DNA from 2 places in the Streptomyces decoyicus genome. Region 2 is predicted to be linked to the other one. Evidence: riboswitches for the same ligand, from Rfam matches in the RefSeq annotation. Region 2 holds a riboswitch; the other holds the start of a gene.

Region 1 (3,430 bases), 2.7 Mb from region 2:
CCGGTCAAGCAGGCGAAGAGATGGCGAAAAATCAGCAGCCGCCGGCCACTGCCGGAATGATCGAGATGCCCGCGCCGTCCGGGGTCGGCGTCTCCAGGCCCTGCTCGAAGCGCACATCGTCGTCGTTGACGTACACGTTCACGAAGCGGCGCAGCTTGCCGGCGTCGTCCAGCACACGGGCCGCGATGCCCTGGTGGTTCTGCTCCAGGTCGGCGATCACCTCGGAGAGGGTCGCGCCCTCGGCGGGGACCTCGGCCTGGCCGGCGGTGTACGTGCGGAGGATGGTGGGGATGCGGACCTTGACGCTCATGGTTCAGCCTTCCAGGAAATACGGAGTACGAGTGCGGGGCGGTGGCTCGGCCGTGTCCGCGGACCGGCCGACGGCCTCAGCCTGCCAGGCCGGCAGCGCGGAATGCGTCCAGATCCGGACGGATCGTCGCCGTGGGCCCGGTGGTCGGGGCGACCGCGTCCAGCGTCTTGAGACCGTCACCGGTGTTCAGGACGACGGTGGTCAGGGCGGGGTCGAGGACACCGGCCTCGATGAGCTTCTTGGTCACGCCGACGGTCACGCCGCCCGCGGTCTCCGCGAAGATCCCTTCCGTCCTGGCCAGCAGCTTGATCGCGTCCACGACCTGCTCGTCGTTGACGTCCTCCACAGCGCCACCCGTACGGCGGGCGATGTCGAGCACGTACGGACCGTCGGCCGGGTTGCCGATCGCCAGTGACTTGGCGATGGTGTTCGGCTTCTGCGGGCGTACGACGTCCTGCCCGGCCTTGAAGGCCGTGGACACCGGCGAACAGCCCTCCGCCTGGGCGCCGAAGATCTTGTACGGCTTGTCCTCGACCAGGCCGAGGGCGATCAGCTCCTTGAGCCCCTTGTCGATCTTCGTGAGCTGCGAGCCGGACGCGATCGGGATGACGATCTGGTCCGGGAGCTGCCAGCCCAGCTGCTCACAGATCTCGTACGCGAGAGTCTTGGAACCCTCGCCGTAGTACGGACGCAGATTGACGTTGACGAAGCCCCAGCCCTCGCCCAGCGGGTCGCCGATGAGCTCCGAGCAGAAGCGGTTGACGTCGTCGTAGTTGCCCTCGATGCCCACCAGGTCGCCGCCGTAGACCGCGGCCATGACGACCTTGCCGGCCTCCAGGTCGTGCGGGATGAAGACGCAGGACTTGAAACCGGCGCGGCGGGCGGCGGCGCCGACGGCACCGGCGAGGTTGCCGGTGGAGGAGCAGGAGAGCGTGGTGAAGCCGAAGGCGCGGGCGGCCTCGACGGCGATCGCCACGACGCGGTCCTTGAAGGAGTGCGTCGGGTTGCCGGAGTCGTCCTTCACATACAGCCCGCCGGTGACGCCCAGCTCGGCGGCGAGCCGGTCGGCCTTGACGAGCTTGGTGAAACCGGGGTTCAGGTTGGGCTTGTCGGCCACGTCCGCGGGGACCGGCAGCAGCGGGGCGTAGCGCCAGATGTTGTCCGGACCGGCCTCGATCTGCTTCCGCAGGCTCTCGGGGTCGCCGCTCGGCAGGTCGTAGGCGACTTCGAGCGGCCCGAAACATTCCTGGCACGCGAAGATCGGGCCGAGCGGGAAGCGCGTGCCGCACTCGCGGCAGGACAGCGCGGCGGCGGGGCCCAGAGCGACGGTGGGGGTGTTTTCGGTGACTTGCACAGCCATGGAGGCGAGGCCCTTTCTCCTCATCTTCCTCGCGACGAATCTCGCCACGAGACGGATTTGGCACCTTCCCTAGCCGGGAGCCTCACGCGCGCGGGACGTCAGCGTCCTGGCGGCAAGACCGGCTGGAGGGTTGCCGGGGCTTCAACGGGCCGTATCCCTCTGCCCCTCTGGATGAGCGGTATGGCGCTGGGCCGAAACCCAGGCGTTTGTGGCGCGGACCCCGACATGCGACGGTCATCCGCGTTGTTCAAGACTGTAACCGAAGGCACTGACGGTTGAGATAGTCGTCCGAACCGCGAGATGGATCACAGAGGCCGCCCACCGGCGGCGACCGAGGAGTCGTAGACGTGCTGGAAGAGGTCGAGGGCTGGCTGAGCAGCCGCTCCTGGTCCGCCGCTGACCGTCCACTGGGGCAGCTGCTGGAGGCCAAGCGCCAGACGGGCCGCACGGTCAGCGTGGTGCTGCCCGCGCTCGACGAGGAGGCCACCGTCGGGGCGATCGTGTCGGTGATCCGCGCCGAGCTGATGACCGAGACGGTCCCGCTCGTCGATGAGCTGGTGGTACTGGACTCCGGCTCCACCGACCGCACCGCCGAGGTCGCCGCGGCGGCCGGTGCCCGGGTCGTCCACCGCGACAGCGTCCTGCCCCGGCTGCCCGCCCTTCCCGGCAAGGGTGAGGTGCTGTGGCGCTCCCTCCTGGCCACCACCGGCGACATAGTCTGCTTCATCGACGCCGACCTGCGCGCCTTCTCCTCCGTCTTCGTCTCCGGGATCATCGGCCCGCTGCTGACGGATCCGGACCTCCAGTTCGTGAAGGCGATGTACGACCGACCCCTGGAGACCGGCGTCGAGGGCGCCGGAGCCGGGCAGGGCGGCCGGGTGACCGAGCTGGTGGCCCGCCCCCTCCTCAATCTCCACTGGCCGCAGCTGGCCGGCTTCGTCCAGCCCCTGGGCGGCGAGTACGCGGCCCGCCGTTCCCTGCTGGAGCGGCTGCCGTTCCCGGTCGGCTACGGCGTCGAGCTCGGCCTGCTGGTCGACGCCCTGCACACCGTCGGCCTCGACGCCCTCGCCCAGGTGGACGTCGGCGTGCGCAAGCACCGCCACCAGGACGGCCAGGCGCTGGGCCGGATGGCCGCCGCGATCTACCGGACCGCACAACTGCGCCTGACCCGCGGCCACTTGGTGCGTCCGCGGCTCACCCAGTTCGACCGCGGGGAGCAGGGCTTCGTCCCGCGCACGACGGAGGTGGACACCGAGGAGCGCCCCCCGATGGCCGAAATCCCGGAGTACGCGGCGCGGCGAGCGGCCTGACCTGCGCACTGCGTCACGGGGCGGGAGGGGCGGAGGCCCCCGCGCGCGGCAGCACGCGGACGGCGAGGCCCGGCGGCGCGGCACGCGTACACCCCGGAGCGGGCCGCGTCCCCGCGGGCGGCTTTCCCCCCTACTTCCGCCAGCAGAAAGTCAGTTACCACCCGGTAGCCGCAGCGGCTAGGGTGACGGAGTTGTTGATCTTCTCTTGACTGACCACAGGGGGAAATATTTTGCGTATCTCTACGGGGCGGATCCTCGGCGCCATGGCGGCGGTGGGCGTGCTGGCCACAGCCACTCCCGCGCAGGCGCAGTCGGCCCACTCGGCGCAGCAGCCCGTGACCAAGGCTGCCGTCGCCCAGCCCGCAGCCGCCGAGAACGGTGCCGCGGCGGCGGGCCTGCGCAAGCTGTACGACGAGCGCTTCACCGTCAAGCCCAACAACGGGCACTACC
Region 2 (3,430 bases):
TCGGCTGTCCCGCCGTGGTTCGTCTCGCCGTTGCGCCTGCGGCGGGCTGGGTCCGCTGCGCGGGGCTGTCGGGGTGCGGTGACGGGCCTCCGCGGGTGGGGTGCCGGACTGCTTCGCTTTACGTCCGGCACCCCACCCGCTCCGGCCCGTCCCCTCCCGTTGGGGGGTGGAAAAACCTTGGCCGTGGTGCCGGTTGGTGGTCACGTGCACCTTGTGTCTCGCACAGAAATCAGCGGCCGAGACGCCCGCCCCCACCCACCTTCACTTACTCCACCCACGGGAGGGGACGGGCCGGAGGGGCCGGTGTGTGGGACGTAAAGCGAAGCAGTCCCACACACCGGCCCCTCCGGCCCGTCACCGCACCCGACACCCACCCGCCCGCCGCAGGCGCAACGGCGAGCGCACCGCGCAGCGGGCGACAAACGGCGGCGAAACCAACACGGCGGGACAGCCAAAAACGTGGGCCTCACACCGCGGGCACACAACGCCCGTCCTCCGTGCGGTAGTTCCAGCGTGCGCCGTCCGTCACCAGTTCCTTGACGGCGCGGAGGAACCGCTCGACGTGCTCGTCGGGGGTGCCGGCGCCGAAACTGACGCGGATGGCGTTCAGCGAGCGCTCGCCGGGTGCCGAGTCCGGCGCCCCGCACTCGCCCGGCTCCTGCGGCTCGCTGCCCAGCAGGGTCCGTACGAGGGGGTGTGCGCAGAACAGGCCGTCGCGGACTCCGATGCCGTACTCCGCCGAGAGCGCCGCGGCGAAGTGCGAGCTGTTCCAGCCCTCGACGACGAAGGAGAGGACCCCCACCCGCGCGGCGTCCTCGCCGAAGAGCGAGAGCACGTTCACCTCGGGCACCTCGGCCAGGCCCTCCCGAACCCGGTTGATCAGCTCCTGCTCGCGGGCCACCAGACCCTCGAAACCGGCCTCGGTCAGCGCCCGGCAGGCCGAGGCGATCGCGTAGGCGCCGATGACGTTCGGCGAACCGGCCTCGTGCCGCGCGGCGGTGGTGTGCCACTCGACGTCCACGCCGCCGTCCGTCCGCCGGGAGACCTTGCGGCTGGCGCCGCCGCCGGCCAGGTACGGTGCGGCGTCCTGGAGCCAGTCCGCGCGGCCGGCCAGCACGCCGGCGCCGAACGGCGCGTACAGCTTGTGCCCGGAGAAGGCGACCCAGTCGACGTCCAGTTCGGCGATGTCCACGGGGTGGTGCGGGACGAGCTGCGCCGCGTCCAGCACGATCCGCGCGCCGTGCGCATGCGCGGCGGCCGCCAGCTCCCGTACCGGCCACAGCTCACCGGTCACATTCGACGCACCGGTCACGCACACCAGCGCCGGGCCGTACGGCTCGCGCTCGGCCAGCGCCTTCTCCAGGATGTCCACCGCCTGCTGCGGGGTGCGCGGCGCGTCGAGGTACGTCACGGCGACGTCCGCGCGCTGCTCCCACGGCAGCAGCGAGGCGTGATGCTCGGTCTCGAAGACGAACACCCGGGTGTCCTGCGGGAGTACGGCGGCGAGCAGGTTCAGCGAGTCGGTGGTCGAGCGGGTGAAGACGACCTGGTCGCCCTCCCGTCGCCCACCACCGCCCTTGCCGGACTGGGCTCCGCCCAGGCCCCCCTCGATCCCGCAGCCCAGGAACTCCGCGATCGTCCGGCGGCTGTTCTCGAAGAGGTCGGTGGACAGCTGCGAGAGGTACCCGGCGCCGCGGTGCACGCTGCCGTAGTACGGAGCGTAGGCCGCGACGTCGTCCCAGACCCGCTGGAGCGCGGGGGCGCTGGCGGCGTAGTCCAGCGCGGCGTAGTCGACCTCGCCGCCGGTCACGAGCGGGACCCGGACGTCCCGGCCGAGAACCGGCAGCGGGGCACAGACGGAACGGTCGGCGGCAACGGCGGAAACAGACATGGCGAACTCCCGTAAGAGGTAAGCGAATTCGCTGCGGGCGGGGGCGCGAGGAGCGCACCGCACGGCGCCGCAACGGGAAAGAAAAAGGGATGCGGAAAAGGGGCCGTCGAGCCCTATCGCATTCGCTGATTCACGGAAGTTCTCCCTCGAGGACCAGGATCCCTGGCGAGGGATCCGCGCTTGCCGCAGACCTCGCTGCCTACGGCCTGGTCATCACCCGGGGCACCCCGCCACGGAAGGAGGGTTGCCGGACAGCGGGCCGGGGCCTGCATCGCTGTCACTCGTGACCTGCGCAGAATCATGCCACACGGGCAACATCACGCAAGCCCCGGTCCGCATACCGGACCGGGGCTTGCGTCACACTCTGCGTCACCGCGCGCTCATGCGTTGCTGGCGGCCACCCAGCGCTCCAGCGCCTGCCGGGCCGCTCCGGAGTCGATCGAGGCGGCGGCCTTGTCGATACCGGCCCGGATCTGTACGGCCAGCGGGGCGTCGGACGGCTCCAGCGCGACCAGCGCCGCCGCGGAGTTCAGCAGCACCGCGTCACGCACCGGACCGGTCTCCCCGTCCAGCAGCCGGCGGGCCACCTCCGCGTTGTACGAGGCGTCCGCGCCGCGCAGCGCCTCCACCGGCACCAGCTCGATCCCCACGTCCCGCGGGTCGAAGGCCTCCTCGCGCACCGTGCCGTCCCGGACGATCCAGACCCGGGAGGTCGCGGTCGTGGTCAGCTCGTCCAGGCCGTCGTCGCCGCGGAAGACCAGCGCCGACGAGCCGCGCTCGGCCAGCACCCCGGCCAGGATCGGCGCCATCCGGGCGTCCGCGACTCCGGTCGCCTGGGCGCGGACCTTCGCGGGGTTGGTCAGCGGGCCCAGCACATTGAACGTCGTACGGATGCCGAGCTGACCCCGGGCGTTGGCGACATGCCGCAGCGACGGGTGGAACTTCACCGCGAAACAGAAGGTGATGCCCGCTTCCTCGGCCACCTCGACGACCCGCTGCGGGGTGAGGTCGAGATTGACGCCGAGCTTCTCCAGCACGTCGGAGGCACCGCTGGCCGAGGACGCCGCGCGGTTGCCGTGCTTGACGACCTTGGCGCCGGTGCCGGCCACGACGATCGAGGACATCGTGGAGATGTTGACGGTCTTGGCGCCGTCGCCGCCGGTGCCGACGATGTCGACGCTGGGGCCCGGCACCTCGATCAGCCGGGCGTGGGCGTACATGGTGCGCACCAGGCCGGAGATCTCGGCGACGGTCTCGCCCTTGGCCCGCAGCGCCACCACGAAACCGGCGATCTGGGCGTCGCTGGCCTCGCCACGCATGATCTTGTCCATCGCCCATGCGGTGTCGTCCGCGGCGAGGTCCCGGCCGTCGAGCAGGGCGTTGAGCAGGGCCGGCCAGGTGTGGGCCGCCACGCTGTCGCCGCCAACCGGGGTCACAACGTTCATGGTCCACACTCCTGGTTTGTCTCCTGCTTATGCCGTCACCCTATCGAGCCGCCCTGTATGCCGGAGGGCCCCGTCCGGTGATCGAACGGGGCCC

The links. A riboswitch is a leader RNA that binds a small molecule or an ion and turns the genes downstream of it on or off. The one in region 2 is predicted to bind S-adenosylmethionine.
Region 1: linked by a shared signal. The riboswitch ahead of thrC (threonine synthase) and the one ahead of K7C20_RS10180 (aminotransferase class V-fold PLP-dependent enzyme) in region 2 are both predicted to bind S-adenosylmethionine.

The regions. Positions count from the first base shown of each region.
Region 1 covers NZ_CP082301.1:4,974,151-4,977,580, reverse strand. Annotated here, with positions in the region: gene K7C20_RS22005 (MoaD/ThiS family protein) at 32-310, opposite strand; gene thrC (threonine synthase) at 387-1,670, opposite strand; SAM riboswitch class I at 1,688-1,848, opposite strand; gene K7C20_RS21995 (glucosyl-3-phosphoglycerate synthase) at 2,018-2,980, shown strand; gene K7C20_RS21990 (hypothetical protein) at 3,211-3,430, shown strand, end outside.
Region 2 covers NZ_CP082301.1:2,316,480-2,319,909, forward strand. Annotated here, with positions in the region: gene K7C20_RS10180 (aminotransferase class V-fold PLP-dependent enzyme) at 467-1,891, opposite strand; SAM riboswitch class IV at 2,063-2,180, opposite strand; gene trpD (anthranilate phosphoribosyltransferase) at 2,272-3,336, opposite strand.